DNA from 2 places in the Streptomyces sp. NPDC058470 genome. Region 2 is predicted to be linked to the other one. Evidence: riboswitches for the same ligand, from Rfam matches in the RefSeq annotation. Region 2 holds a riboswitch; the other holds the start of a gene.
What was found. Region 2 has a riboswitch for S-adenosylmethionine ahead of ACFWP7_RS20525 (ABC transporter substrate-binding protein). Riboswitches for the same ligand answer to the same signal wherever they lie in the genome.

Region 1: it holds a riboswitch for S-adenosylmethionine, as region 2 does, so the genes downstream of both, ACFWP7_RS10930 (putative leader peptide) here and ACFWP7_RS20525 (ABC transporter substrate-binding protein) in region 2, are expected to answer to the same signal.

Annotation. Positions count from the first base shown of each region.
Region 1 covers NZ_JBHXMF010000011.1:117,397-132,337, reverse strand. The annotation lists gene ACFWP7_RS10945 (NtaA/DmoA family FMN-dependent monooxygenase) at 1-743, opposite strand, end outside; gene ACFWP7_RS10940 (LLM class flavin-dependent oxidoreductase) at 762-2,006, opposite strand; gene ACFWP7_RS10935 (putative leader peptide) at 2,084-2,149, opposite strand; SAM riboswitch class IV at 2,246-2,359, opposite strand; SAM riboswitch class IV at 2,576-2,720, shown strand; gene ACFWP7_RS10930 (putative leader peptide) at 2,757-2,822, shown strand; gene ACFWP7_RS10925 (glutathione S-transferase C-terminal domain-containing protein) at 2,915-3,694, shown strand; gene ACFWP7_RS10920 (peptidoglycan-binding protein) at 3,709-4,389, opposite strand; gene ACFWP7_RS10915 (SpoIIE family protein phosphatase) at 4,708-7,122, shown strand; gene ACFWP7_RS10910 (SCO5389 family protein) at 7,178-7,570, opposite strand; gene ACFWP7_RS10905 (ATP-binding protein) at 7,702-8,664, opposite strand; gene rpmF (50S ribosomal protein L32) at 8,666-8,836, opposite strand; gene ACFWP7_RS10895 (DUF6445 family protein) at 9,028-9,708, shown strand; gene ACFWP7_RS10890 (luciferase family protein) at 9,855-10,232, shown strand; gene ACFWP7_RS10885 (transporter substrate-binding domain-containing protein) at 10,227-10,949, opposite strand; gene ACFWP7_RS10880 (LAETG motif-containing sortase-dependent surface protein) at 11,187-12,104, opposite strand; gene ACFWP7_RS10875 (TetR family transcriptional regulator) at 12,520-13,188, shown strand; gene ACFWP7_RS10870 (Zn-ribbon domain-containing OB-fold protein) at 13,302-13,688, shown strand; gene ACFWP7_RS10865 (PPOX class F420-dependent oxidoreductase) at 13,757-14,143, opposite strand; gene ACFWP7_RS10860 (HAD family acid phosphatase) at 14,200-14,838, opposite strand.
Region 2 covers NZ_JBHXMF010000026.1:83,118-98,058, forward strand. The annotation lists gene ACFWP7_RS20500 (NtaA/DmoA family FMN-dependent monooxygenase) at 1-1,199, shown strand, start outside; gene ACFWP7_RS20505 (LLM class flavin-dependent oxidoreductase) at 1,273-2,295, opposite strand; gene ACFWP7_RS20510 (dipeptide ABC transporter ATP-binding protein) at 2,351-4,144, opposite strand; gene ACFWP7_RS20515 (ABC transporter permease) at 4,126-5,052, opposite strand; gene ACFWP7_RS20520 (ABC transporter permease) at 5,049-6,008, opposite strand; gene ACFWP7_RS20525 (ABC transporter substrate-binding protein) at 6,071-7,693, opposite strand; SAM riboswitch class IV at 8,085-8,194, opposite strand; gene ACFWP7_RS20530 (YoaK family protein) at 8,657-9,406, shown strand; gene ACFWP7_RS20535 (class I SAM-dependent methyltransferase) at 9,778-10,536, shown strand; gene ACFWP7_RS20540 (dihydrofolate reductase family protein) at 10,661-11,257, shown strand; gene ACFWP7_RS20545 (lipocalin-like domain-containing protein) at 11,328-12,401, opposite strand; gene ACFWP7_RS20550 (threonine/serine dehydratase) at 12,888-13,868, shown strand; gene ACFWP7_RS20555 (hypothetical protein) at 14,175-14,399, shown strand; partial or broken gene ACFWP7_RS20560 (M20/M25/M40 family metallo-hydrolase) at 14,493-14,941, shown strand, end outside.

The sequences.
Region 1 (14,941 bases), on a different contig from region 2:
TTGAGGGTGCTGTACCGGCTGAAGATCGCGTCCGCGCCGGCGGCGGCGAACTCGCGTCCTTCGTCGGAGTCTCCGGCCTGGAAGATGACCGGGCGGCCCTGCGGGCTGCGCGGCACGTTGAACTGCCCCTCGATGTCGAAGTGCTGCCCCTTGTGCACGAAGGCTCCGGCCTGCGCGTCGCGGAGGAAGGTGCCGCTCGCCTGGTCGGCGACGATCTCGTCCCCTCGCCAGGAGTCGAACAGTTCGTGGGTGGTGGCCAGGAACTCCTTGGCCCGGGAGTACCGCTCGTCCTGTGGGAGGAAGCCGCCGCGGCGGAAGTTCTCACCGGTGAAGGCGTCCCAGGAGGTGACGACGTTCCAGGCGGCGCGCCCGCCGGAGAGGTGGTCGAGGCTCGCGAACTGACGGGCCACCTCGTAGGGCTCGTTGAACGTGGAGTTGATGGTGCCGGTCAGGCCGAGGTGTTCGGTGACGGCGGCGAGTGCGCTGAGGATGGTGAAGGTGTCGGGCCGTCCGACGACATCCAAGTCGTAGATCTTGCCGCCCTGTTCGCGCAGTCGCAGCCCTTCGGCAAGGAACAGGAAGTCGAACTTGGCGCGTTCGGCGGTTCGCGCGAAGTGCGCGAAGGAGCTGAACTCGATGTGGCTGCCGGCCTCGGGGTCGCTCCACACGGTGGTGTTGTTGACGCCGGGGAAGTGCGCCGCGAGGTGGATCTGCTTGAGCGGCTTGTCCGTTGACTTGCTCATGAGTGAGGTCCCTCCGGCTCAGACGTGGGCGGCGTAGCGGTTGGCGGGGCGGGCGAGCCCCAGCAGCCCGCGCAGGGTGTCGGCCTCGTACGAGTGCCGGAAGGCGTCGCGGCGCTGGAGTTCGGGGACCAGGCCCCGGGTGATCGCCGGGAGGTCGTGCCCGGCGACGGCCGGACGCAGTCGGAAGCCGGTCAGCCCGGACTCCCGCAACTCCTGGAGCAGATCGGCCAGTTGTACGGGGGTGCCGGTGAACACCCGCGCGTCGCTGGTGTACGGGTAGCCCGCGAGGGCGTCGAGACGCTCTCGCCGGTCCACCGCGGCGGCGGGGTCGTTGTCCAGGAACACCACGAGGTCACCGAAGAGGTGCAGGGGCTCCTCGGCGCGTCCGGCCGCCTCCTGTTCGGTGCGGACCGCGGCGACGATGGCACGCGCCTCTTCGACGTCGTGCGGAGTGACGTACCCGATGTCGGTGCTGCGGGCGAGCAACCGGAACGGCGCGCCCGTCGTGGACTCGTGGGCCAGTGCGGTGACCAGGGGCTGGCCCTGCGGCGGGCGGGGTGTGATGGACGGGCCCTTGACGCTGAAGTGCTTGCCCTCGAAGTCGATGTAGTGCAGTTTGTCGCGGTCGACGAAGCGGCCGGTGGTGACGTCCCGGATCTCCGCGTCGTCCTCCCAGCTGTCCCACAGTCGGCGCACCGCCTCGACGTAGTCGGCGGTCTCGTCGAACAGGTCGACGATCAACTCCTGTAGAGCCGGGGTCTCCAGGTCTTCGATACGGAGCTTCGGGAACGTCCGGCGTCCGAAGTGAGCTGCCTCGTTTTGCCGCGCGGACGCCTGCACCCGCAGGCCCGCGCGGCCGGTGCTCACATAGTCGAGGGTGGCGATGGCCTTGGATATGTGGAAGGGCTCCGTGTGGGTGGTCACCACGCTCGGCACCAGCCCTATGTGGCTGGTCAGCGGCGCGACACGGGCGGCGATGAGGACGGCGTCGAGTCGGCCGCGTACCTGATCGGTGCGTGCGTCCGGTTCTTGGAGGCGTGCGGACTGCGGGCCAAGGCTGTCCTCGATGGTCACGAAGTCGAGCAGGCCGCGCTCTGCCTCGGTGATCAGGTCGGTCCAGTACGAGGCGGTGAACAGATCGTGGGGGCGGGCCACCGGATCACGCCAGGCGGCCGGGTGCCAGCCCGCGCCGTCGAGGGCGACGGCCAGGTGCAGTGCGGCGGTGGAGGAAGAGGATGAGGGCAACGACGTTGACGAGGACACGAAAGGGGTGCCTTCCTGATCGACCGTGTGAGATCGCCGGGCCTCGAACTGGGAGGGTGCGGCGGCGGGGTGACAGGTCAGGGACGACAGAGCGCGCCGGCCACGCGCTGGAGATCGATGTGCGGCCGGGAGTACAGGTGCACGCGACGGCGCGGGGCGAGAACCGGGACACGAAGACGGGGCACGGGCTGCACGTCCGTCACCTCCGCCCTTCCGGCTCGGCGGGCTGGAGGCCGCCGGCATCGCGCTTGCGGAACCCGGGACGGGTACCGCCTGGTCGTCACCTGGAGCACCCCGCCGCGGAGGAGGGTTGCCGGTCAGCAAGCCAGGGCTTGACGCTGACGCTCATAACCTGCTGGGGACGTTACGGGAGGCCACAGCGGTGCGCAATGCCCGGGGATCATGGTCGTGCTCACACCGCCGCGCGTCCTCAGGAGCGACAACCACCGGGCTGCGCAATCTGTTCCACGCCTCCTGTCCAGCCTGAGGCACGCCGAATGACCACCTGGTGAGACTGCGCCGGAGGCCTTCTTGACGGCCTCACGGAGCGCACCGACACTGGCGGGGACGGTCACGATTGTCAGCGCCCTTCGGGCAGGTTCTCCTGCCCGTGAGGTCATCGGCCCCGGCTCGCTGGCAGGCAACCCTTCCACCGCGACGGGGTGCCCCGGGTGACGACCGGGTCCCGCCGGTGCGGTGGGACAAGCGTGGTCTCGCGTCTCGCGAGCCCCGAGTGTGGGACAGGTGGGAATGGCCAACAGCGGTTTGACGAGACGCCTGCACATCGATCTGTTGCGTGTCTCCAGCGCCTACTAGTCCGAGCGATCCGGACCGGTACGTAGCGCAGTCACTCCGCTCCGCCGCGGTGCCCACAAGGTGGCCGTGGCTTCCTCGTCCCATGGAGAGTCATGTCCGAGACAATCTCGCACGCCCCGAACTCCGGTACGTCCAGCACGTGTACCCCGACTCCGTGCGTCCCCGGCTCACTTGACGCGGTCCCTCACCCCCGGATCGCCGCCACCCCGTCCGCCCGCCCGCACCGTTTCCGCAGCCGTATCGGAGTGGGTCTCGCCGGCGGCTTCTACCCGGCCCCGCACCGCTACGAGTTGTATCTGTCCGCGCACTGTCCCCTCTCGCTGCGGGTCTCCATCACCCACGGCCTGCTGGGTCTGAAGGACTCGGTCGCCACCACTCTGCTGGCGCTCCCCGCCGACACCCCCTCCGCGTTCGCCTCACTGCGCGGGGCGTACGAGGCCACCTGGCACCACTACGACGGTCCGCTGACCGCCCCCGCGCTGTGCGACCGGTGGAGCGGACGGGTGGTCAGCAACCACACGCCCGACATCCTGCGCGACCTCGGCGACCTCTTCGCCGACCGCGCCGGATCCTGTCACTCCCCGCTCCGCCCGGCGGAACTCGCCGCGGACATCGACGCCCTGCGCGACCTCCTCGACCGGGATGTCACCCCGGGTGCGCCGCCGCAGGAACGGTCGGCGGCCCTCGACCTGCTGAACCGTCAACTCGCCTCTGGCCCCTATGCGTTGGGCAAGGAACTGACCGCGGCCGATGTGGACCTGTGGGTCGCCCTCGTCCCACTCGAAGCGGCTCAGGACCTGTCCTCGTACGCGCTCCTCCAGGACTATGTGCGACGTCTCGACGCCCACCCGGCCTTCCATCGGCACCTGTAGGTCAGGAGTGCTCGTCACGTACGGGATTCCAGGGCGGCCCGGGTGTCGTTGCCGTAGACGCCCGTCTCGTCGCCCCGGATCCCGTACCAGCGCTGGAAGCGGGCCACGGCCTCGGTGAGTGTGGGGTCGTAGGTTCCGCTCGTGACGCCGCTCTCGTACACGTCCGGGATATGGAGGAGCCGTTCCTGGAGTTCCGTCACGTCGGGGCCGCGGTCTCCCTCCCGGAGGGTGCCGGTGCCGTCCGGGTCGGCGGCGCCGGAAGGGGCCTGGACGACGGGGGCCGTGGCGGACGGGGCGGCACCGGCCCGCGATCCGCCGTCACCGCCGGGCAGCAGTATGGCCAGGGCGAATCCGACCAGCGCGGCCGCCGCCACCGAACCGACAACCGTGGCCCGGCGCGGACCGGTGGCACGCTCGGGCCCGGGCTCATGCACGGGCGGCGCCGCCGGCTGCGCCTCCCCGTCGGCGGCATAGTTCTCGCCGGCCAGGACGGGCTGCAGTTCCTCCGTCTCGCCCAGGTACGCCGACGGCAATCTGATCGACTCAGGGCTTTCGTCCGGGCCGACGGCCTGCTGATCCTCACGGAACTCCCTCACCAGTTCCGCGAGGGCCTCCGTCCGGCGGCGTTGCTGGACGTAGGTGGGTTCGAGTGCCGGGCGGCGCATGGGCTGCTCGCGTTCGGGCGGTGTCGACACACTGCTCTCCTTCCGTGCGACGCGGTCTCCCGCCATCCCCGTGGAGAGATACGGAGGCACCGGCGCGGGAGTTCAACCGCCGCCGGCCGACTCCGTGACGGACGAACGGACGAACGGACGAACGCGGCACGCGACCCGTCACTGTACGTAACCCCCCTCGGCCTCCGTGCGTCCCGCCGTGCGGCAAGTCCAAGCCCGCGCGACAGTCGTACAACGTGAAGAATGAGCGCGAGGGGGTAAGACCACCTTCGGAGAGCGGAGAGGGTCGCGGTGGTTTCGAGCAAGGAACGGGACGTGTCGGCCCAGCAGCGCCTCGACATGGCGGACGCCGTGCCCCTGCTGCTCGACGCCCGTATGGCGGTGACCAGCTGGACCGCGGACGCCGAACGGCTGCTGGGGTACGCGGCCCGGGAGGCGCGGGGACGGCCTGCCGCCGACCTGCTGATCCCCGAGGACGCGGCGCGGCTCCCGGAACTGGCCGAGCGGTGCCGCAGTGACGGCGGCTGGGCGGGCCTGCTGTCCGCACGACACCGGGACGGGCACCCGTTGAAGTTGATGGTTCGGGTTGTCCCCCTACGGCCGAGCGAAGGCGCGGCACGCTGGGTGGTGCTGCTCGCGGACCTGGCCGACGGCGCCGGCTGGCACATGAGCCGCTCGGTGCTGGAGCGGATCACCTCGCGTTCCCCGGTGGGCATAGCGATCGTGGACACGGAGCTGCGGTACGTCTGGTCGAACCCCGCACTGGAGCAGTTCGGCGGAGGCCCGGCCCAAAAACGCCTCGGCCGCAGGCTCGCCGATGTGCAGCCGGGCCTGGACACCGAGCGGATCGAGGCGCAGATGCGCCGGGTGCTTGAGACGGGCGAGCCGGTGGTCGCGTACGAGCACGTGGGCCGCGTGAGCTCCGCGCCACACCGCGAGACCTCCCACGCCATGTCGTTCATCCGTTTGGAGGACGACGACGGTCACCCGATAGGTGTCTACTACACCGTCGTCGATATCGGCGAGAGCTACCGCGCCCGGCGGCGGCTCGCGCTGCTCGACCGGGCCGGCGAGCACATCGGGCGCAGCCTGGACGTCATGCAGACCGCGCAGGAACTGGCCGATGTCGCCGTGCCGGGGCTGGCCGACTTCGTCGCCGTGGACCTGCTGGAATCCGTACTCAGGGGCGGGGAGCCGGCGCCCGGTCCACGGCGCGACGCGGACACGGTGCCGCTGCGGCGCGCCGGGCATCGGTCGGTGCAGGGCGGGCTCCCGGAAACCGCCGTCGAGATCGGCGAAGTGGCCTCCTACCGGGCGGGGTCTCCCCCGATCAGGTGTCTGACGGACGGCGAGTCCTGGCGCGAGGAGCGGCTGGATCCGCTGGGCAGGGAGTGGACCACGGCCACCCCCGGGAGCCACGCCGCCTCCTTCCTCGATCTCGGGCTGCACAGCGTGATGATCGTGCCCATCCGCGCCCGCGGCGTCACTCTGGGCATCACCACGTTCTTCCGGCGCAGCCGCCAGGACCCCTTCGACGCGGACGATCTCAGCCTGGCCGAGGAGTTCGTCGGCCGGGCGGCCCTGTGCGTCGACAACGCCCGCCGCTACACCCGCGAGCGCGACGCGGCCCTCGTCCTGCAGCGCAATCTGCTCCCCCATCGCTTCCCCGACCAGGACGCGGTGGAGGTCGCGGCCTGCTACCGGCCCGCGGACGAACTGACCGGTCTCGCCGGGGATTGGTACGACGTGATTCCGCTGTCGGGTGCGCGGGTGGCCCTGGTGGTGGGCGAGGTGGCCGGCCACGGTATCGACGGCGCGGCGGCCATGGGACGGCTGCGGGCCGCCGTACAGACCCTCGCCGATCTGGACCTGACGCCGGAGGAGGTACTGGCCCACCTCGACGATCTGGTCAGCCGCGCCGCCCGGGAGGAGGGCACCGGCGCCGACGACCGTACGAGCGGCATGCAGGCGGTCGGCGCCAGCTGTCTGTACGTGGTGTACGACCCGGTCAGCGGCCAGTGCTCGATGGCGGGCGCGGGCCACCCCGCTCCCGCGATCGTCACCCCCGACGGAACCGTCACCTTCGCGGACCTCCCCCACGGCCCCGCCCTGGGGGTGGGAGGTCTGCCCTTCGAATCGGTCGAGCTGAACCTCGCCGAGGGAAGTGTGCTGGCGCTGCACACCGACGGTCTGATCTCCACACTGCGTACGGGGCGTGATCCGGAGGCGGGCAGGGAGCGGCTGCGCCGTGCGCTGGAGGCACATGGTCAGCCGCTGGACGGACTGTGCCGACGCATCGTCGACGATCTCGTGCCGACGCGTCCGTACGACGACGTGGCGCTGCTGATGGCCCGGACCCGTCGGCTGGGGGCCGGGCGGGTCGCGACCTGGGACCTGCCCATCGATCCGGCGATCGTCGCGACGGCCCGAAAGTCGACCTCGCAGCAGCTGCACACCTGGGGTCTGGACGAGCTGGCCTTCACCACGGAACTGGTGGTGAGCGAACTCGTCACCAACGCCATCCGGCATGCATCGGGCCCGATCCGGCTGCGGCTGATCACCGACCAGGCGCTGATCTGCGAGGTCTTCGACGGCGGCGCGACGGCCCCGCACCTGCGCCATCCCAAGACGACCGACGAGGGGGGCCGCGGTCTGTTCCTGATCTCCCAGTTCACCCAGCGCTGGGGTACCCGCTACACCGCCGAGGGAAAGATCATCTGGGCGGAACAGTCCCTCACGGAACCGGCGGTCTGACGTACTCGGGTGGTGGCCGCTTTCCGCCGAGCGGCCACCACCCGCACCTGCCGACTCAGCAGTCGCGGAACTCCGGTGACTGGTTGAGGATCTGCGAGCGCAGCGAGGTGAACCGGGTGTGGGTCTCGCCGCCCTGCGCCTCGGGGCGGAAGACGGCGACACGGTGGCAGTTCATGAAGGCGAGGGTGACGCCGAAGTGCCTCTCCAGGCTGGAGCGGATCGCGTCACTGGCCAGCGCCCGCAGCAGCTGCCCGCGTTCCCTCTCCGAGGGCGGCGGTGTGTGGTTGTCGGCGAACTCCCGTGCCCCGTCCCGTAGTTCACCGACCAGGCCGGCGATGAGATCGTAGGCGTACGGCAGTGACGTACGGACGGTTTCCACGAAGTCCCCTTCGCGGACCTGACCGCGTTCGGCTTCGGCGAGCAGCTTCGGGGAGACGTCGAGTGACATGAAGAGGCAGTCCTGTCGTCGACTGGTTCGGGTGGTGTGCGGTGATGGTGCGTCGGCGGGCGGTGTACGGCGGTTTCGTGGGCCGTGTGCCGCCGCGCCCCATGGCCTGTGGTGGCGCTTCTTCGCCCCGTTCAGGCGGGGTTCGACGCCAGGGCCGTCGGGCCGTGCCGGAAGCCCGGGTCGATCTGTGCGGAGAGGTCGCTGCCGGTGGCCCGGTCGGCCCAGGCCGCGGCGTTGCGGAGGTGGAAGGCGACGGCGTGCTCCTGGAAGGCCGACCAGTCCTTGGTCCGGGCGTCCAGTGCGGTCCGCAACTGGCTCAGGGCGTGGAGGTTGTGCGGCTCCACATCGCCCTGCGGGCGGCCCTGTTCACGGGATCGCACCCAGGAGGAGTACTGAAAGTACGTCAGGAGGTCGTCGCCGACGTGCTCCTTGAGGAACAGTACGTCGTCCTCGCCGGTGACCTTGTTGCCGACCACCGCCACCGGGATCCCGAACTCCTCGGCGTGGTCGCGGTATTGGCGGTACACCGAGATGCCCTTGCGGGTGGGCTCGGCGACCAGGAAGGTCATGTCGAACCGGGTGAAGAGGCCGGAGGCGAAGGCGTCCGCGCCCGCGGTCATGTCGACGACGACGTACTCACCGGGTCCGTCGACCAGATGGTTGAGGTACAGCTCCACCGCTCCGAGCTTGGAGTGGTAGCAGGCCACGCCGAGATCGCTCTCGTCGAACTCACCCGTGACCATCAAGGGCACGCCCTCCACATCCTGGACATGGTGGGAGTGCACGGCGTCGTCGCCGAGGAGCCTCAGCAGGCGCGATCCACGGCCCGGCGGGGTGGTCTTGATCATGGCCTCGTGTGAGGTGATGCGCGGGTTGCCGCCGCGCAGGAAGTCCTTGATCTCGCCCAGCCGTGCGCTGAGGGGCGGCGCGGTGAAAGATCGGTCGTCGCCGAGGCCCAGGGCCTGGGCCAGGTGCTGGTTGATGTCGCCGTCGATGGCGACCAGGGGCGCTCCGGAGTGCGCGAGGTGACGGGCGAAGAGGGCCGACAGCGTGGTCTTGCCGCTGCCGCCCTTCCCGACGAAGGCAGCGCGCACGTCAGCCCTCCGGGCGCAGCAGCCCGCGCTCGTACGCCTTGGCGAGCCGTTGCGGTACGAGGTACGAGGAACCGTCGACGGTGACAGGGACGAGCTGCACCGGGGCGGCCTTCCACTGCGCGCGGCGGTGGCGGGTGTTGCTGCGGGACATCTTCCGCTTGGGAACGGCCATATCGGTCTCCTGTGAGGGGTGGGATGGCGAAGCTCACGCTATATGAACATGGATCCCATTACCAAGCCGACACCGCAGGACATGGCACCGCGAGACGCCTCTCCCCGACTCCTTCGCGGGCGGACCGAGTTGACGGAAGGTTGACCAAATCGCAGGAGATCACTGACGTTCCCGTCTATATGGTCTCCCGCATGCCCCCACAACCTCAGAGAACGCCAACTCTCCCGGTCCTCCCCTACCGGAAGCCCACCCGCGACCGGGACTACTGGGTGTTCGACGACGTACTGCCCGACGCGGATGCCGTCCGAGCCCGATGCCTCGCCAAGGACGACTGGGTCAAGGGCCATCCGTACACCTCGGAGAGCTGGCCCGGCCTTCGCGCGATGCCCGGGCTCGAACCGGCCGAACTGTCGCGCGTGGAACGGCTGGTGAAGAAGGCCACCGGGGCGCGTGAGCTGTGGCTGCAGAGCACACCCTCCGGAGGCACCCTCAATCACAACTGCATCCAGGTGGTGGGCCAGGGTGAGGGGGATTCGCGCCCGCACACCGATTCCCGCTCGCTGTGCCGCTACGCCGCGGTGCTCTATCTCAACCCTGCCGCCCCCAAGGACTGCGGCACCAGCTTCTACCGGCAGAGCCTGCCCGGCGGAAGGCTGGGCGGCAACATGGTGGCCGCGCCGCACAACAACCTGATCGACGCACTCGGTACACGTTTCGTCCCGCCGGACTCCTTCGTCGAGGACATCCGCGTACCCCACCGGTACAACCGGCTGCTCGCCTACAACGCCAACCTGATCCACAGCGCCAGCGGCTACTGCGGCTCCACCATCGAGGACAAGAGAATGACGGCGGTCTTCTTCTGGATGGCATGAACACACCATGCCGCTGCGGCACGTAGCGCTCCGCGGATTCGACTCGCCCCAATTTCGCGACGAGTTCCGGATGTTCGGGCGGTATGTACCAGTTACGGGTCTCCGACATCCTGGTGGCCAACCGGTGAGCGGGTCATGATGTAGTCATGACGTTGGCCCTGCGCGCCATGACGCGACTGGCGAATTGGCCGGACCTGGCTGAGGCCCTGCCGAGCTGCGGCACAGGACGGGCGCTGCGCTCGGAACAGGCCGAGATCGTCCACTTCCATTCGGAACAGGACGTCGACCTGCATCTCACCTCCCGGGCCATCCTCCGTTTCGAGGGCTACCTGAAGGACGTGCCCGCAGTCCATATCGTGCCCGGTTCACGCTGGGTGACGATACGTCTGGAAGTCGACTCGGACATCGATCTCCTTCTGACCCTGGTGAGCTTCGCTCTGTACGCCCACCAGTCGTGGCCGGCTCCGGGTGAAGCGCCGTCGCCGGGGTGCACCGAGCACCGCGGCATGGCGCTGCCTCTATAGGGGCGGGGCGAGCAGAGCGTCCGACTGGTGCGCGCGGCGCAGCGCGTCGGCGATGAATCCGTCGGCCTTCAGCTCCTCGACGAGATCGCGCAGGAACTGGACGGTCTCGGGCCGTCGGGTCGGTGTCGTGCCCACCGCCTGCCGGATCTGCATGAACCGGCCCTCGATCAGCCGGAGTTCGGGATGCGCCGCGACGTACTCGGTCAACGGCTGACGAATCCCGGCGGCGACCTCGATGCCCTGGGCGCGGAAGGCGTCGATACCGTCCTCACCGCGCACCACGCTCGCGTGCTCCAGCGTGCGGGAGAGGTAGAGGTCGTAGGCGGACCCGCGCTGTACACCGATGCGTACGCCCGCGCGGTCGACGTCGGCGACCGTGGTGAGGCCGGAGTGCCGGGGCACGGCGTACACGCCGTCGATCACGACGTACGGCGCGGTGAAGGCGACCTCGGCCTCCCGTACGGGTTCGATGGCCAGGAAGCACAGGTCGGCCCGGCCCGTCCGCAGCGCGTCGAACGACTTGCGTGCCGCGTCGAAGCAGACGAGCTCCACCGGCAGGTCAAGCCGGGCACCGACCTCACGCGCGATGTCGACGCTCACGCCGGTCGGCGCGGTCGGGGTGCCCTGGGCGAGGACCGGATTGCCCAGGTTGATCGACGCCCGCAGCACGCGCTGGGGAGCCAGGTCCTGGGCGAGGGCGTCGATCAGGATCGTCATGAGCTGAGTTTAGGACACGCTTCCCGGCCACCGTCACGGGCCCGCCCGGCGAGGCCGGGACGCTCGGCGACGAGTGGTCCAACGTCCGGGGATCCCCGCTCGGTCGACGGCCGAGGAGGCCTGAGCACGCGAACGGCCCCGGCACTCACGTACAGAACACGGCAAAGGCCTTGGCACTCACGTACAGCATGAGTGCCAAGGCCTTTCGGAGCCGTCGGGCCCGGGGGACGCCGTACGTCAGGCGCGGGTGCCCGTGGCGCGTCGGCGGCGGGTGACGACGGTGATCGCTGCACCGGCCGCGAGGAGGGCCGCGGCGCCGGCGGCGATCGGCAGGGTGTTGCCGCCGCCGGTCTCCGCGAGGTCGCCGGGCGCGGTGGTCCCGCCACCGTTGGGCGACGGAGCGGCAGGCGTGGTCGACTCCGACTCCGACGGGGTCGCCGAAGTGGTCGACTCGGCGGGTGTCGGCTCGGTCGGCGTCGAGGCCGGCGGCGAGGAGGCGGCAGGTGTCGAAGCCGGGGGCGTCTGCGGGGTGCTCGGCGGCTGCGCCGTGCAGTCCTTCGTGCCGCCGTTCCACGCCGCGATCAGCTTGTCCTTGATGACCGCGCGGTCCGGACCCTTGGGCAGGTCACCGTGCTCGAAGCCGTCGTTCGCGTCGAAACGGCCGTCGAACTTGACGGCGCCACGGTAGAGGTCGACCTGCGCGAAGCAGCCGACGTCGGGCACCGAGATGTCGAGGGAGTCAGTGCCGCCCGGCTTGACCGTGACCGTGTCGAAGTCGTGGAAGACCTGTTCGCCGGAGGTGTTGAAGGTGGCACCGTGGGCGAGATACGAGGCGAGCGCGGCGGTGCAGGTGGTGGCGTCACCGGCGGTACGGACCTTGATGTGGACCTTGCCGTCGTCGGTGGGCTTGAGGGTCTGGTCGTCGACGCGGACCGAGTCGTAGAAGTTCGTCCCGTCCAGGGAGAACTGGCAACGGTCGGTCTCGGTCTTCGTACCCGCACCCTTGCCGGGCTTGTAGTCGCTGCCGGTCTTGTCCCAGCCGTCGCCACCGGGGGTGCCGGTGGCCCAGGCGCCGGTCGTCGACGCCGAGAGGGCGAGCGCCACCGCGCCCGTCCCCAGCAGGCAGCGGAGGGTGACACGTCTCGCTATGGACATGCAGATCCCATCTTGATGTTGCAGGACCCGGTCGACAGCAACACGGCAGCGCGAAGCAGCCTGGGGCCGCACCGGGGGTGAGTGGTCGAAGAAACACTGGGCGCACTGGTCACATGGGCCACAGGTCAACCACATAGTCGATCAGCGCATGGAGGCTGTCAACCTCGCTGAATGTACGAGGACTTCACAGGTCGTCACATTCTGGGCACATGAGGAATTTTGGCGTCCGGAAGATCGGCGAACGGACCAGGGAGCGTCAGGACCGGAAGGAGAGAGCGTCGCGTGCATTCACGGTACTGAGTTCCCTTCCGTAGCGCACTGAGTGCCATCTTGCCGCTTCGATGCTACTTTCCCGTTCATGAACGACGGACCCCTGCCTGCAGAAACCGCGGAGTCGACGACCGCGAAGCCGCCCATGCGGGACGCCCTGGTCGCGGCCGCGTTCCAGCTCTTCCTTGAGCGCGGCTACGAGCAGACCACGGTGGACGACATCGTGGCGCTCGCCGGAGTCGGCCGACGGTCGTTCTTCCGCTATTTCCCCTCCAAGGAAGACGTGGTCTTCCCCGACCACGAGCGGTGCCTGGCCGACATGACGGCCTTCCTGAGCGCCGGGACCGACGAGGACGACCCGGTGCAGCGGGTGTGTGACGCCGTTCGGCTCGTGCTGCGCATGTACGCCGAGAATCCGACGTTCTCCGTTCAGCGGTACCGCCTCACCAAGAAGGTCCCCGGCCTGCGCGCGTACGAGCTGTCGGTCGTCTGGCGCTACGAACGGGCCATGGCCGAGTATCTCCACCGGCGCTTCGCCGACCGGCGGGACGGCGCTCTGCGTGCCGACGTCGCAGCCGCCGCCGTGGCCGCCGCGCACAACAACGCCCTGCGCTCCTGGCTGCGTGCGGACGGGCGGGGTGACGCGAGCTCGGGGGTGGATCACGCACTCGGATACGTACGCGCCACCTTCGGCGAGCCGGCGGACGACGCGGCCACCGAGGAGCAGGAGGACGTGGTGGTCGTCGTCTCCCGGCGGGGGGCGCCTATGTGGCGCGTCGTCCAGGAGATCGAGTCCACGCTCGGGCAGAACTGACCCACGAGGGTACCGAGTGTCTTTACGGGTGGCACTCAGTGTCATATTCTGTAGCTCGTGCCGGGGCGGACCCGAGCACCTCAGGTTTCGGCCGAGCGCAGGGAGACGACATCGTGTACCTCATCGCCGCGGGCGTCGACGCGCCGCCGCACGGGACTCCGGCCCAGCACGCGCTCCTCTTCCAGCGCTGCCACTGGTGCGGCACCGCGATGTACCAACGGCTCCTGTGCCCGGTCTGCGCGGGCAGTGACCTGCGATCGGAGGCGAGCACGGGGACGGGCGTCGTGCGCCACTCCAACGTGGTCCACCGCAACACCCCGGCGGCGCGCAACGTCTCCCTCATCGAGCTGGCGGAGGGATTCACCGTCCAGGGCAGGGTGATGGGCCCACCCGCCACCGTTCACAGAGGAGACCGCGTCCAACTCGCCACCGCCCAGGACGCGATACGCCGACAGCCGGTGTTCCAGATCATCGACGGCCCCTATCGCGGCTGGAGTTGACGACGGGCGGGCCGCCTGCCGGCCCCGGCGCTCCCGGAATCCGGGTACGCCGGGGCCTCGTGCGTGGGTCAGGTGGCCGGGGTGATGCGGATCCCGACCGTCCCGCTCTCGCCGCGCCGCAGCCGACTGCCCAGGAGGGTGATGCGGCCGAGGATGCCGTACTTGCGGGTGAGCAGTCGGCGGTAGTGGGCGGTTTCGGCCGTGTCGAGGATCTCGGCCGTCGCAGGGACCTGGTCACCGGTCGGCCTGCCGCGCACGTCGCAGGGGCCCACCAGGATGTCGGCCCTGTTACGGATCCGCTTCACCTTCCAGCTGTCCGCGGGCGTCCAGACGCCGAGCGTCCGGCCGTCCCGCACCACCCACACCGGCGTCGCAACTCCCGTGCCGTTCTTGCGGTAACTGGTGATGAGCACGTACTTGCCCGAACCGAGCGTGTCCAGCGAGGCCTCGTCCATGACGGAAGTCTAAGCAGCGGGACCCGGAAACAGCCCGGTTCGGCAAGCAGCCGGCCTCAGGACAACTGGCCGTCGTAGTCGGGCAGCTTGAAGGTGCGCTCGGCGTGCCCGCCGACGAGGTCCGTGTCGTTGTTGCCGACGTTGGCGATGATCGTGTAGCCCAGGGACTCGATCTCCGCGCGCTTGCCGGTCTTGTACGCGCTGACCTCGGCGAACAGGTCGGGCAGGTCGCGGACGTAAAGGCCGTCGACCGGGTAGGCCACGGACGTCAGGTTCGACTTCGTCAGGCTGTAGATGATGCCCGGGCGGGCGCTGATGAAGAAGATGGCGGCTCCGCGCGACTTCGCGTACTCGGCGAGTTCCAGCGAGGCCTGGACCGCCGGGGTGGGCAGCTCGTACCAGGGGTGGAAGTCCGTCTCCAGCGTGGTGTTGTCGATGTCGAAGACGAGGGCGAGCTTCTGCCCGTCGGCGTGCGCGGTGCGCTGCTCGACATAGGGCGTGGCCTGGTCGATGACGGCCTGGACGTCCTGCTGCCACGTGGCGTAGTCGACGTCGGTCTGCGCCGCCGTCACGCTCGCCACCGTCTGGGCAGGTACCGCGGCGGCGGTCCCCGCGGCGGTGACCGTCCCTCCTATCCCCAGTGCCACGACCACCGACACTGCGCCGATCCGGCGCCCCATAACGCGTCCTGTCATGCTTGTCCCCTTTTCACGTAGAAGCGGCGAGCGAGCCTTCCCCGTCGCCGCTCCTGACATGATCACGCCTCATTGTGTACGGCGGGGCAAGTTTGAAATTACT
Region 2 (14,941 bases):
TGCGAGAGGTCGACGGCCGTATCCACGACCTCGACATCGCCGGGCGGCCGGACGCCATCACCCAACTCGCCGCACTGGCCGCCGTCACCGACCGGATCGGCCTGGTCTCCACCTCCAACATCACCTTCAACGAGCCCGCCGACCTCGCCCGCCGCCTGTCCGGTCTCGACCTGCTCTCCGAGGGCCGCGCGGGCTGGAACGTGGTGACGACCGACAACGCCTGGACCGGCGCAAACTTCCGCCGTGGCGGCTACCTCGACCACGCCGACCGCTACCGGCGCGCCGAGGAGTTCCTCACCGTCGCCCGCGCGCTCTGGGACGGCTGGGAGAACGGTGCCGTCTCCGGCTCCCCGGGCGCCCCCGCCTGGGCGGCACCCGGTGCCGTGCGCCAAGTCCGCCACCAGGGGCCACAGTTCGACGTCGACCTTGCGCCCACGCTGCCGCGCAGCACCCAGGGTCACCCGGTGATATTCCAGGCCGGGGACTCCGGTGACGGCCGGGACTTCGCAGCCCGCAACGCCGACGTCATCTTCTCCAGGCACGGCGAGGACTTCGACGACGCGCTCGCCTTCGCCGACGACGTCCGGCTCCGCCTGCGGGCCGTCGGCCGACCCGACGACGACCTGCGCATCCTCCCGGGTACCGAGATCATCGTCGGGGTCACCGAGGAGGAGGCCCTGGAGAAGAAGCGCTGGATCCGTCTCCAACAGGTCACTCCGGCAACAGCGTTGGGTATCGCCGGACTCCTGTGGGGCCTGGACCTCTCCGATCGCGACGCCGACGGGCCGCTGCCCAAGGAGGACCCCGTCGTCGCCGAGGACGACGGCTCCTTCGGCGCCCGGCGCGTCGTCGACCCGCGCAAGGTGGTCGCCGAGTGGCGGGAGAAGGCCGACGCACACGGCTGGTCACTGCGGGAGACCGTCATCGCGCTCGGTCCCCAGCGCGGCCATGTCGGTACCCCGGCAGGCCTCGCGGACAAGTTCGCCCACTGGGTGCGGCACGGCGCCGTCGACGGCTTCAACGTCACGCCGTACCTGATCCCCAGCGGCCTCGACGACATCGTCGACCTGCTCGTCCCCGCGCTACAGGAACGCGGTCTCTACCCCACCGAGTACACGGGTACGACGCTGCGCGAGCACCTGGGCCTGCGGGAACCCCTCACCCACCGCTCCACCACCGACCGGCGCCAGGCCGGCTGACCCGCCCCTCCTCCGCGCCGCCGGCCCACCCTTTCCCGGGGGTGGGCCGGTTGCACGTCCAGTCGTACGGAACTCATCGCGCTGTCTCCAACTGCGTCGGCTGCCAGCCCAGTTCGGGCGCGACCAGGTGGCGTACGTCGTGCAGGATCTGCTCGTACTCCTCCCGCCGGAACTCGTACGGCAACTCGATACGCAGCTCCGACACCGCCGAGACCACCGGGTCCGCCGCCAGTTGCTCCAGGATCTGCTCCGCCGTGCCGACCACGTCGGGTGCGAACAGGATCCGTTTCGGGCCCTGGGGGGCCAGGGTGCGGGCGTGGCGGCTCGCCGCGTACTCCAGGTAGCGGGTGCGGGTGGCCCGGTCGGCGCTGTCGAACGGCACGATCACGCGGCCCACCGCGACGCGGGCGGCGGACGGGGTATGCCGGAATTCGGTGAGGAGGTTCAACTGGGCCGTGATGAAGTCGTCGGTGCTCTCGCCGGTGACGATGTTGCCGGACAGCAGGTTGAGACCGTTCTCGGCGGCCCAGCGGACCGAGCGCAGGCTTCCTCCGCCGTACCAAATGCGGTCCACCAGGCCGGGGCTGTGCGGTTGCAGGCGCGGCCGCTGGGTGTTGCCCGGCGACTGGATCACGGTGTCCGGGCCCCCGAGATACCCGCCGCGCAGGTTGTCGACGACGCGGGCGACCCTGCCGTAGGACAGGTCGAAGGAGCGCCAGTCCCCGTCGTACACCAGGTCGCCGAGCAGTTCGGCGTGCGGCATGCCGGTGCTGAAGCCGACCTGGAGCCGGCCGCGGGACAGCACGTCGGCCAACGCCAGGTCCTCGGCCAGCCGGAACGGACTCTCGTAGCCGATCGGGATGACCGCGGTGCCCAACTCGACCCGCTCGGTACGCTGACCGGCCGCGGCGAGGAACACCGCGGCAGCGCCCACCCCGTGTTCGAGATGGCGTTGCCGGATCCAAGCGCCGTCGAAGCCCAACCGCTCGCCGTACTCGAAGAGTTGGAGGGTCTCCTCCAGGCCGGTGTACGGGTCGTCGTCGGCGAAGTTGCCCGGGGTGAGAAAGGCCAGCGAGCTGATGGTGGGGGTGCTCATGCGGTCTTCGTCCTCGTGTGGTGTTCGGTCCTCATTGCTTTGCTGTCCGGAGGCGTCACCGGCTCACCTCCGGGGCGATCGGGTCGGCGGACCCGCTCCCGCCCGAGGGCCGGCCGGCAGAGGCAGCCGAGGAGTGCCGGCCGCCGGGGATCGCCGCCAGCAGCTCCCGGGTGTAGTCGTGGCCGGGACGGGTGAACAGCTCCTCGCTGGTGCCTGTCTCGACGATGCGGCCGGCGCGCATGACGGCGACCTGATGCGCGATCTGGCGCACGACGGCCAGGTCGTGCGAGATGAACAGGTACGCCACCCCGGTGTCGGCCTGCAGTTCGGCGAGCAGGTCGAGGACCTGGGCCTGGACGGAGACGTCGAGCGCTGACACCGGTTCGTCGCAGACCACCAGGTCCGGCGACAGGGCGAGGGCGCGGGCGATCGCGACGCGCTGCCGCTGCCCGCCGGACAGCTCCGCCGGGCGGCGGCCAAGGACCGAGGCGGGCAGCGCCACCCGGTCGAGGAGCTCCTTGGCCCGGGCCGTCCGGGAGGCGCGGTCGCCGACCTTGAACGCGCGCAGCGGCTCGGTGATCACCTCGCCGATGGAGAACCTCGGGTCCAACGAGGCGTACGGGTTCTGGTAGACGAGCTGGGCCCGTCGGCGCAGCTGCCTGGCCTGTGCTCCGCGGGCGGTGGTGACATCGGCGCCGTCGAACAGGACGCGCCCGGCGGTCGGGTCGGCGAGGCGGAGCACCAGTCGGGCGGTGGTGGACTTTCCGGAGCCGGATTCGCCGACCAGCGCCAGTGTCCGCCCGCGGTGGAGGGTGAAGCTGACGTCGTCGACCGCTCGCAGTGTGCGGGCCGAGCCCGCGGCGTGGGGCAGCCGGAACTTCTTGACCAGGTTGCGTACCTCGACCAGCGGCGCCTCCTTCTCGGCTGTGGAGGGTGGGACGGCGACCGTGGCCCGGGGGCGTGCGGTGGTCAGGCTGGGAGCGCTGGCCAGCAGGCGTCGGGTGTAGTCGTGCTGCGGGTTCTCCAGGATGTCGCGGGTCGGACCGGTCTCGACGACCCGCCCCTGCGACATGACCACGATCCGCGCGGCCCGGTCGGCGGCGACGCCGAGGTCGTGGGTCACCAGCAGCACCCCGGTTCCGGACGCTTCGGTGAGGTGCTGCAGATGGTCGAGGATGACCCGTTGCACGGTGACGTCCAGCGCGCTGGTCGGCTCGTCGGCGATGATCAACTTTGGTTTGGCGGCGATGGCGATGGCGATCAGCGCCCGTTGCCGCATTCCGCCGGACAGTTCGTGCGGGTACTGCCGGGCGCGGGTGGCCGCGTCGGGCAGCCCGGCCAGGTCCAGGACGGCGATCGCGTCCAACGGCGCGGAGCGTCGTGTCGCCAGCCGGTGGATACGGAGCACCTCGGCGACCTGCTCACCGATGCGCTTGACCGGGTTGAGTGACACCGACGGGTCCTGGGGCACGAGGCCGATCCCCGCGCCGCGCACCGTACGCAGCTCCCGTTCCGTCAGCGAGGCGAGGTCGTGCCGGCCGAAGCGGACGGTACCGGCGTCGATGCCGCCGTTCGCCGCCAGGAGCCGGGTGATCGCATGCGCGGTCGTGCTCTTGCCGGATCCGGACTCGCCGACCACCGCGGTCACTTCGCCCGGCCATACGTCGAGGTCCACGCCCCGCACGGCATGCACGGAGCCGCCGCGGGTGCGGTACGACACCGACAGGTTCCGCACCTCCAGCAGCGGTTCCCGGGTGGCAGGCACTGCGGTGGTCACGGCCTCGTTCGTCACGGCGTCATCCGTCTCGGGTTCGTTCGTCAGCGGGCCGGTCATCGCTGCCGGGACCATTCGCCGTCCAGCGCGCGTGCGATGCGGTTGGTGGCCAGCACCGTCGAGGCGATCACCAGCCCGGGAAGCGCGGTGAGCCACCAGGCGTTGCCCAGGTAGTTGCGTCCGTCGGAGATCAACGTGCCCCATTCCGGCGCCGGTGGCGGCGCTCCGTAACCGAGGAAGCTCAGTGACGAGACGGCCAGGACGGCGGTGCCGAACTCCAGGGTGGCCAGCACGATCACCGGGCCCATCGCGTTGGGCAGCACATGCCGGCCAAGGACCGAGTACCAACGGGACCCGCAGGAGCGGGACGCCTCGACGAAGACCGCCTGGCGCACCCGCAGCACTTCCGCACGCATCACCCGTGCGAAGCCGGCGACGCTGGCGATCCCGACGGCGACCGCGACCTTCACCGTTCCATAACCCAGCGCGGTGACCAGGGCCAGGGACAGGAACAGCGCCGGGATCGACAGCAGTACGTCGACGAAGCGCATCACCACGTCCTCGACCCAGCGGCCCACGAACCCGGCGATCAGGCCGAGCGCCCCGCCGACCAGGAAGGCGACGCCCACCGCGATCAGCGTCGCCTTCAACGACAGCTGCGCGCCGTGCACCACCCGGGAGAACAGGTCACGTCCCAGTTCGTCGGTGCCGAACCAGTGCGCGCCGCTCGGGCCCTGGAAGTTCTGCGACGGCACCCCCTGCAGCGGATCCTGCGAGGTGAACAGCCCCGGCCAGAACGCGGCAAGGACCACGAACGCCACCGCGAGGACCGACGCCAGCAGGCCCGGTCGCAGCAGCAGGAATCGGATCACCCGCCTGGGTTCGAACCCGCGCACCGGACTCGGGTCGATGCCCGGCTCGACGGGCCGTGCCAGGCCGAGCGCGGCGCCGGCGGCGGCATCCTCGACAAGGGTTTCGCTCATGCGGGCCGCACCTTCCTGTTCGAGGTCACCACGATCCGCGGGTCCAGCAGCGGATAGACGAGATCGACGAGCAGATTGGCCGCCACGAAGATCAGGGCTCCGAACACCACCACTCCCTGGACCAGTGGAATGTCCTGGGCCGTGACCGCAGCGGCCGTCACCCGGCCCAGGCCGTCGCGGGAGAACACGGTCTCGACGACCACCGAACCGGCGATGAGCTGCCCGGCCAGCAGCCCGACGATCGTCAACGCCGGCAGTGAGGCGTTGCGCAGCGCGTGCCGCAGGTGAATGCGCAGTCGGCCGGCGCCCTTGGCCCGCGCGGTCTCCACATATGCCTGGTCGAGCGCCGTGAGCAGGCTCTTGGCCAGCACCTGCGAGACCAGGGCGCCGGTCGGGATCGCGAGCGTCACCGCCGGCAGCACCAGACCCGGCAGCCCGTCGTTACCGAACGCGGGGAACCACCGCGCCCGGAAGGAGAACAGCTCGACGAGCACCAGCCCGACCCAGAACGTCGGAACCGACACTCCCAGCGGCGGCAACGACAGCAACAGCTGCCGCAACCACCGCTGCGTGGTGTAGGTCGCCAGCACCGCAAGACCGCCACCGAAGACCACCGCGAGCAGCAGCGCCGCTCCGGTCAACTGCAGCGTCTGCGGCAGCGCGTCGGCCAGCGTCGAGGTCACCGGCCGACCGGTGGAGACCGCGTTCCCGAAGTCACCGCGCACCGCCTTGCCGAGATGGTCGGCGTACTGCACCAGCACCGGTTTGTCGAAGCCGTACTCATGCCGTAGTGCGGCGATCTGCGCCGGATCGATCTGGCCCGAGTCCGCTCCGGCGCCGGCCATCGCCGAGACCGGATCACCGGGCAGGTAGTTCAGTACGAAGAACGACACCGTGTACGCCGCCCAGAGCACCCCGAGTGCCTGTGCGAGACGCTTGATCACATAGCGACGCATTCCCTGCCCACCTCCTGCAGCCGACGACCGGATCGGACGCTCTGTCGCGCATCCACCGGCTGCTAGCCGATCCAGGTGTCGTGCAGCTGGATCCGGCTGGAGGCATCGAACCTGAGGTCGTGCACCTTCTTCGCCACCCCCAGCTGGGTCTGCAGCTCCACCACGGGAATGACGTAGGCGTTCTGCACGATCAACTGCTGTGCCTGGCCGACCAGTTCCTTCCGCTTGGCCGCGTCGGCCGTTGCCGCCTGCTGGGTCAGCGCCGAGTCCAGCGGGCTCGTCGGCAGGTGGTAGAGGTTGGCCAGCTCGGTGGAGTACTGGCTGCGCAGGATGTCCGGGTCGGCGCGGGTCAGGTTGCCCCACGACGCGTCGAAGTCGCCGGACTGCAGCATCGTGGCGAACTGGGCGGTCTGCGTCTCCTTGAGCACCACGTCGACCCCGACCGCCTTCAGCTGTTGCTGGATCAGCTCCAGCGTCGGCTGGTTGGTGGCCGCGTTGGCGAACCACCTGACGATCAGGCTGAGCTTGGTGCCGTTCTTCGATCTGATGCCGTCACTGCCGACCTTCCAACCGGCCGATTCCAGCAGGGACTTCGCCTTCGCCGTGTCGAAGACCAGGTCGGAGCCCTGGTCCGCGTAGTCCGGTGTGGTGTACGCCAGGATGCTGGTCGCCGGCCTGGTGCCGGTCGGGAACACGGTGTCGACGATCTGCTGCCGGTTGATGGCGAACAGGAGCGCCTGACGCACCTTCGCGTCCTTCAGCAGTGGGCGGGAGTTGTTCAGCCCCAGGTTGAACACCGCACCGGGATTCGCCCGTCGTTGCAGGTTCACCTGGCCACCCGTGAGCGCCGCCTCGTCGGCCTTGCCGACGCTGCTGATCGCGTCCACCTGACCGGACTGCAGGCTGCCGGTGCGCACGCCCGATTCGGGCACCACCTTGAACACCAGCTTGTCCAGGTACGCCTCGCCCTGCTTGGTCCACAGCGACGAACCCCAGGCGTACTTGCTGCGCTTGGTCAAGGTGATCGCCTGGTTCTGCACGTAGCTCTCCAGCGTGAACGGCCCCGACCCGACCACACCCTTGCTGCACTTCTCCTGCGGGCTCTGCAGGGCACTCGCCGCCGACTCGATACCCAGCGAGTGCGTCGACGTGGCCTGCAGGAACTGCGCGTTCGGCTGCTTGAACTCGACCCGCACCGTGAGCGGGTCAACCGCGGTGGTGCTGTCCACGCCGCTCAAGTACCCCTGGGCCAGGGTCCCCAGGGCGCCGAGCTTCGGTACCGCGTCGAAGTTGTCCTTGACCACCTGCGCGGTCAGCGGTGTCCCGTCGCTGAAGGTGACACCTGATCGCAGGTGGAAGGTGAACGTGGTCGTGTCGGAGCTGACTTCCCAGCTCTTCGCCAGCCACGGCACAATTTTGCCGGTCCTGGGATCCTGGTCGGTCAGGGAGTCCACGATCTGGCGCAGTGAGTAAATGGTGTCGTTGCTGCCCACCTGCTGCGGATCCACGCAGCCCACGTCGGAACCCACTGCGAAGGTCAGTGTGCCGCCGGACTTGGCCGGGCCGTTGTCGCTGGTCGAGCCGGCGCTGTCGCTCGACGTGCAGGCACTCAGCAGGACGCTGCTGGTCACAAGGGCGGCGAGTGCCGCCCACCGGGTGGGTCGGGAATCCGGATGCGATATCACGGACGGGTTCTCCTACTCCAAAGTCACCGCGCACGTACCGGTGCAGACCAAGGCGAAGTGGCCCTGAGCAGACCTGGGCGAAGTGACGGAAATATCCGGAAGGTGTCTGGGGGAAGGGTGCCGACGAAGGCGTGACAGTGCCGCGGACTCCGACAGCGCCGTGAGAGCCCGCAGGGAGTCGCCCGCGGCGTCAAAGCCGTCGGCGAACGTCAGTCAGGAGGGCGGTGAGGCAGGGACGCAATCAGTCGTGACACAGACAGCTGGTGAAGAGCTGCAGGTCGATGTGGCGTCGGCGGGAGAATCCGGAGAACACCGCGGCGGCCGCGATCGAGGCACTGAGATCACTGCTGTTCGGCACGCTCGTCCTCCCGATCTCAGGCCCGGTCAAGGGGCCACGCGCTTGCGGGGTCGATGACCCCGCCGGGCTTTCACCTGGAGCACCCCACCGCGGCGGAGGGTTGCCGATCAACGAGCCAGGGCTTGACGCTGACACTCAATGCCGCTTGGAACGCTAACGAGCGTCGCCATGATCCGTCAATGCCGACAGGCGAGTTGGGCCACGCACGGCACGGCGGATCGAGTGGCGAAAGGACCGGAAACGGCCTTCCGAACTCTCCTGACCGGCCGCCGGTCGGGTCCGAGGCGCCCCGACTCAAGAAATCGTCGGCCCTGTCTGTTTCGTCATTCCAGAGGGCCTTCGTAGTTCTTTGCTGAAACCTGAGTAAGGTTTCGCCCAAATATGTGGCTTTTTCCCGGATGTGGTCACATCCTGAACGCGGGAGATAAATGTGTACCTAGCAACTAGTCGGGGCGAGTTGCCGACTCTGAGCGCTTGGAGGGAAAGGCATGCAATGGAGCAGCCTGCAAAACACCCACGGCCGGCTGTCTCGACTCGAACGTTCTCGGGACACTCAATCTGCCGCCCCGACCCTGCCGGTCCGGGGCGACGGAGGAGCCGAACCCGTGGATGACCGGCGTGTGGACCTGGCTGCCGCGCACGCGGCACCGGAACTGCTGGCCATTCGTGACTGGCTGCTTGTCGCCCTGGCGTTCTCGTCAGGCGTCTTCGAGGCGATCTGCTTTCTCTCCTTCGGGAAGGTCTTCACGGCGTTCCAGACCGGAAACCTGGTGTTTCTCGGACTTGGTGTAGCCGGCACGCGGCCGCCCGCCGGCCCGGATCCCGTTCGCGTGGTGATTTCACTTGCCGCGTTCGCCGTGGGGGCCGCGCTGGCAACACGGATCCTGACCGCGTTCAACGGCGACGAGGAGATGGAGGACTCGCAGATCTTCGAAGCGTGGCCGCGTCGTGTCTCCATCGCACTGTGCGTCGCGACGGTGGCGCAGGTCGGTTTCATCGTCGTGTGGATGGCGGCGTCTCCGTCCAGCCTCGTGTCCAACATCCTGGTCGCCCTCAACGCCTTTGCGATGGGTCTGCAGATGAATGCCGTTCGGTCGCTTCATGTGCCGGGCATTTCCACCACGGCGGCCACGGCCACCTTCATCAGCTGGATTTCCGGGATCACCACCTGGTCTCTCAAGCCCGCCGCGGTACGTCGCCTGACCGGGGTCCTGGTGGGCATGGTGGCGGGCGCCTTCGTCGGAGACTGGATGCTCAGCCACGCGCATACCTACGCGCCGGTGCTGCCAGTGGTCGTTATCGCACTCGTCGTCGCGATCGCCTCCGTGATGTTGAAGCAGAAACCTGCGCGATAGAGCGTCCGCGAGCGGGATCACCGCCTTGGTGAGCGGGATCCTCGCCTCGGTGCCGGTACGGCAGACATGACGGTCGTACCGGCTCGGGCTGACCGGCGCTGTGGCGAGGATGCGGCTTGAGGACCGTGGTGAGCTGCAACGCACGGGCGGGCGGCCGGTCTCGGGGCTGCATCCCTTACGCGAGGCGAGCCGGTAGGCCGTCTTCCGCCTGAAAGTGGTGTGGCTGCCGTCCGCGGCTGGGTAGTCGGCCCGGGGCCCCGTGCCGACCGGGCCGCCGTCCTCGGGAGGCGGCACCCGCTATCCGCGGCTTCGCCGAGGCCCGTGGCCCCTGGGTTCGCCCGCAACGACCGGTCGTACCGCACAATGGTGCGATGATCGACGGTACTTCGCGGACAACAGCCGAGCCGCCGCCCCGGTTGATCAAGGACGACGAGTTGGCCGGCCATTCGGTGGTGGCCAACAGCGCCATGAACCGCGAACGGGCTCTGGCCGGCGTCAACAGCTACCCCCGCGAACTCGGCTTCGCTCCCACGGAGTTCCTGAACGAGAGCAACCGCCGCTCCGCCCCTTCATGGCTGGACCTGTGCAGCGGAGAAGGGCTGGCCCTACGCGAAGCGGCCAAGCGACTTCCGCAAGCCGCACTGACCGGCGTGGACCTGGTGGGCCCGCGGTTGCAGGCAGCGCTGCCCGACGGCCTCGAACTCATCACCGCAGACCTCGGCGGGTGGTCCGCGGAGCGCCGCTACGACCTGGTCACCTGCGTCCACGGACTGCACTACATCGGCGACCGGCTCGCACTGCTGGAGCGGGCCGCCTCCTGGCTCACCGGCACCGGCCTGCTGGTCGCCCACCTCGACCCCTCGACGCTGCGGCGACCCGACGGCGGTGATGCCTCCCGCCCGGTCCTCGCCGCACTGCGCGCCGCCGGCTTCCACTACTCGGCCCGCCACCACCGCCTCAGCCTGCGGGGCGGCCGCCACATCACCCTGCCCTTCACCTACCTTGGCGCCGACCCCCACGCGGGCCCCAACTACACCGGCCAGCCGGCCGTCGCGTCGTACTACCGCCCCCGTTCGGCGCGCCCTCCTGCGGAGACGATGGGAAACCCTCGCCAGGGGCTGGACAGGTGATGCGGAAGGCAGCGATGACTTTCCAGCGACGCGGCAGTCTCCATGGCCGTAGACCTTGGGGTAGTTGCCGTAACCCTTGGCGTGGTTGCCGTAACCCTTGGCGTGAGGAAGAGGAGCGAGTCCCATGCGCATCGTGATCAGTGAATTCATGAGCTTGGACGGCGTCGTACAGGCACCGGGTGGACCCGACGAGGACACCGAGGGCGGCTTCGCTCACGGCGGTTGGACCCACCCGTTCTTCGATCCGGAGGTGGTGGGCGGCGCCTTCGCCGACGCGCTGGCCAAGGCCGACGCGCTGTTGTTCGGGCGCCGCACGTGGCAGTCGATGTCTGCGGCGTGGCCCGAGCGGGGCGGCGACCCGTTCGCCGACCGGATGAACGCCATCTCGAAGTACGTCGTTTCCCGAACGCTGGGCGACGACGACCTGACGTGGAACAACACCACGCACATCCCCGGGGATGAGGCCGTCGCCCACATCCGCAAGCTGCGCGAGACGGAGGGCGGGGACCTGCTGGTCATGGGGAGTCCCACGCTCGTGCGCACCCTTCTGCGCGAGGGCCTGGTCGACGAACTCCGGCTCATGATCATGCCGGTGACCCTCGGTGGCGGTAAGTCGATCTTCCCCGGCGACGGTGCGTTGCGCACGCTCCAACTGGTCTCGACCGTCACCAGCGGCACGGGCGTGAACGTGTGCACCTACCGGCCGGTCGACAAGGGGTAGGCCGGGAGGCGCCGGGCGGCCACCGACGGAGGAAGCCCGCGCTGACGCCCGCCGCTGTGCCGGAGCCGGTTCAGTGCTTGCCGAAGTACATGAGTTCCCACAGAGCCGGTGCGCTCACGCTGTCGACGGCCTCGCCGTGTGTGAGGTGCTCGACGGTGACCTGGCCTGTGAAGCGCATGTACGCACCGTTGAATCCGGCGAGTCTGGCCAGGATCCGTTTCGCCCCCTTGAGGGATTCGATCATGCGGTTCTGGACGATGGTGTTCTCGCGGCGGAAGGTGACCCGGAACCCTTCGCCGCCCTCGGGGGCCGCGTCGTAGTCGAACACAAGGGTGTTGGCGACCGGCTTTCCGGTGACCGGGTCGGGGTGTTCGTCGGACTTGGTGAAGCGAACCAGGTTGGCGCGGTCGGCGAGGATCTCGCCGTTCTTGGCGAGCATGAAGATGGGGATCTCGGCGGAGCCGTACTTCTTCGCGGCGGTGATGTCGGAGGCGATCACGGTGTAGTCGCCTGCCTCGGCGCGCGCCCAGTACCAGTGGTGCATGAGACGCGCCATCTCGGCGTCGCCCCAGTTGTGGTCGTGGTAGCCGGTGCCCGTGCGGGTCTCGGTCGTGCCGTCGATGGTGAGGGTGGCCTCGACCCGGCCCTGGGGGACGGAGGGCAGCCAGGCGAAGTACCTGTGCTTTTCCTCCCCGAACGTGACGTGCCCGGTCTCCGGCCGCCAGGAGGGGACCTGCCCGGTGAGGGTGACGTCCGCGACGACGCCGTCGACGTCCGCGTGGATGCGGTAGGTGTGCAGGTCACCGCTGAAGCGGTTGTCGCCGATGCGAACATCGCACCGGTCGGTGCCGAAGTCGTGGTCGTCCGGGTACTCCGGTGAGGTCCGTTCGATGTGGGTGCCGTCCGGCCGGTCGAGCTCGATGGTGACCACTGGCGCGGGCGGCTGGTTGACGCCCTTGCCGACCCGGAAGTCCTTGACCATGAAGTTGATCACGAGGGTGGATCCGTCGTCGAGGACGCAGTCGAAGTACCACCACTCGAAGGTTCCGGGGCCGCCGGGGCGCGAGCGGAAGCCGTCCTCCCAGGGCGCGATCTCGCCCCTGGCGATCCCCAGACGCTGGTAGTCGGCCGGCCGATCCGCCATGCGGCAATCCTCGGTGCGGGACATCGTCGTCTCCCCTTTCCCTCTGCAGTCGTGCGGTGAGTTCATGGTTGGTATCGGCTCATCCGACGCCGACGTTGACCCTTTCCTTTCTCCCGTCCGCGTTCGGCGCAGTCCTGAGGCGTAGTCCTCAAAGGCGCAGTCCTTAGGCGTCGGCCGATGCGGAGAAAGAGGGCAGGTCCCTCCTTGGCCAGGAGGGCAGACATCACCGGCGCGGCGCGGCGCGGTCGGGCAGGAAGAACCCATCCGTAACCACGGTGTCGCATCACTTGGCCCGGCGCAGGTTCAAGTCCTCGGTCGGTACGCCGTTCCCGGCGGCCCCGCTTGATGGGCGAGCGTCCGCCTGCCCTGTCCGCAGGCAGGCGGAAGCTCGCCCGTCAAACGGGCCGGGCGATCCGACGTCGGGGCTCAAGTGCCCTGACCCTGACCCTGACCCTGACCCTGACCGTGGCGCTACGCTGCTGTGTCGTGCAGCAGACGCGTCTCGACACCGCCCGGATCCGGGCGGCTCGCCGGGTGATCGACCCGATCTTTCTCGACACTCCGCTGTACCGCTGCGAGGCGCTGGAGCCCGACCTCGGGTGCACGGTGAGCATCAAGCTCGAAACGGCGAACCCGGTCCGCAGCTTCAAGGCCCGTGGCACCGAGGTGGTCGCGAGCCTGCTCGCCGACGATGCCTCGCGAGCGGTGGTGTGCGCCAGCGCGGGCAACCTCGGCCAAGCCCTCGCCTGGTCCGGCCGCGGCCGGGGGCTCGACGTCACCGTCGTGGCCTCCCGCTTTGCGACGGTGGCCAAGCTTGATCGCATCCGCGCGTTGGGTGCCAGTCTGGAACTGGTGGACGGCGACCACGAGCTGGCCCGCGAGCGGGCGGCGGCCATCGCGCGGTACGACGGTATCCGGCTCGTCGAAGACAGCCTCGACCTCGAGACCTGCGAGGGCGCGGCGACCATCGGCCTTGAACTGGTGGACACCGTGCCGTCGTTCGACGCCGTCCTGATCGCTCTCGGCGGCGGGGCGCTGGCCACCGGTGTGGGGCACGTGATGAAGGCCCTGGCTCCCGGAGTCGAGGTGATCTGCGTCCAGCCCTTGGGCGCACCGGCGATGACCCACTCGTGGCGCAGGCGGCGCGTCGTGACCACCGACTCGACCAACACCATCGCTGACGGCGTCGCCGGCCGGTGTCCCATCCCGGCCGTCCTGGAGGACCTCCTCCTGGTCGCCGACGACGCCGTCCTGGTCCAGGAGGCCTCGATCATCGCCGGTATGCGGATGCTCCTCGACCACGCCGGCCTCATTGTCGAACCGTCGGCCGCGCTCGGCATCGCGGCGATCCTCGAAGACCGTGACCGCTTCGCCGGCCGACACGTGGTCACCATCCTGTGCGGCAGCAATGTCGACGTGGACGCCTATCACCGCTGGGTCGGTGCGGCTCCCGTCCTCCGGCCTTGACAGTGGCTCCGGCTTGGCGACAGCCAGCGCGGTGGTAGCGGTCGAGATGCGTCAGAAATCGAACACGTGATTGAATTACGGCATGGCGCACCAAGCGGACCGGACTCGGTCCTGCCGCTCGTGCGAACTCGGGCCCGACAGGAGAAGGGAGGGCATCACCGCCGAAGCTCCAGCGATGCCGGGTTCCGTCCCCTCGGCGCCGCAGCGCATCGCAGCGAAGGAGCACGCAGGCCGCGACGAGCACCGATGAGAGCCCGATGCGAACATCCGGAACCGCATCCAAACCGTACGAACGAGGCTGGGCCCATGTCCGCACCATTGCCTGTGACCGTGGCTCAGCCCTTGCCGAAGGGCGGTCGCCGAGTTCGTGTGAACGGCGAGAACCTGGGGGTGGCGTACAACCTTGAGGACCTCTCCGAGTTCCTGCGCCGTGCGGGCCTGGATTTGGATCCGGTGGCCGCCGCGGCTTCGCCGCTCATCGACTGGCGCGGCGTCGGGCCGGAGTGCTGGAGCATCGACGGCCGCGGTTGACCGATTGCAGCGGTTTGGTGAGTGATGGATCCCTTGGTGGATGAAGCAGGCGGGTGGTGTGTTCTTATGCATCTGCGGGCTGGAAAGCAGATCATGACCGCATCACCCGTTGCCGCCCTCACCGCCCGCGCCCAGGACGTCTCGTCGGAGATCGTCGCCGACATCCTGACGCTCGTCCGTCAGGAGACCAGCAGCTACGACCTGTCGAGCCTCGGGACCGGCCTTGACCTCCTGCGGGAGCTGACCGTCCACCGGCTCGGGAAGCCCGACCACGAGGAGCGCCCCCCGGCAGCGAGTGCGGAGAGACCCTCACCTTGACCTACACCGGCACGGGTGCCGGGTACGTCGCGCTCGTCGGCCACTACGACACCGTATGGCCGACCGGGAACCTCGCCGGACGGGAACAGCGGGAGGCCTCCGAGGACGGTCGGGACAAGCTCAGCGGGCCTGGCATCTTCGACATGAAGTCGGGTCTGGCGCAGGGTATCTGGGCCCTGAAGCTGGCCCGGGAGGGCGGCGCACCCTTGCCCACCGTCACCTCT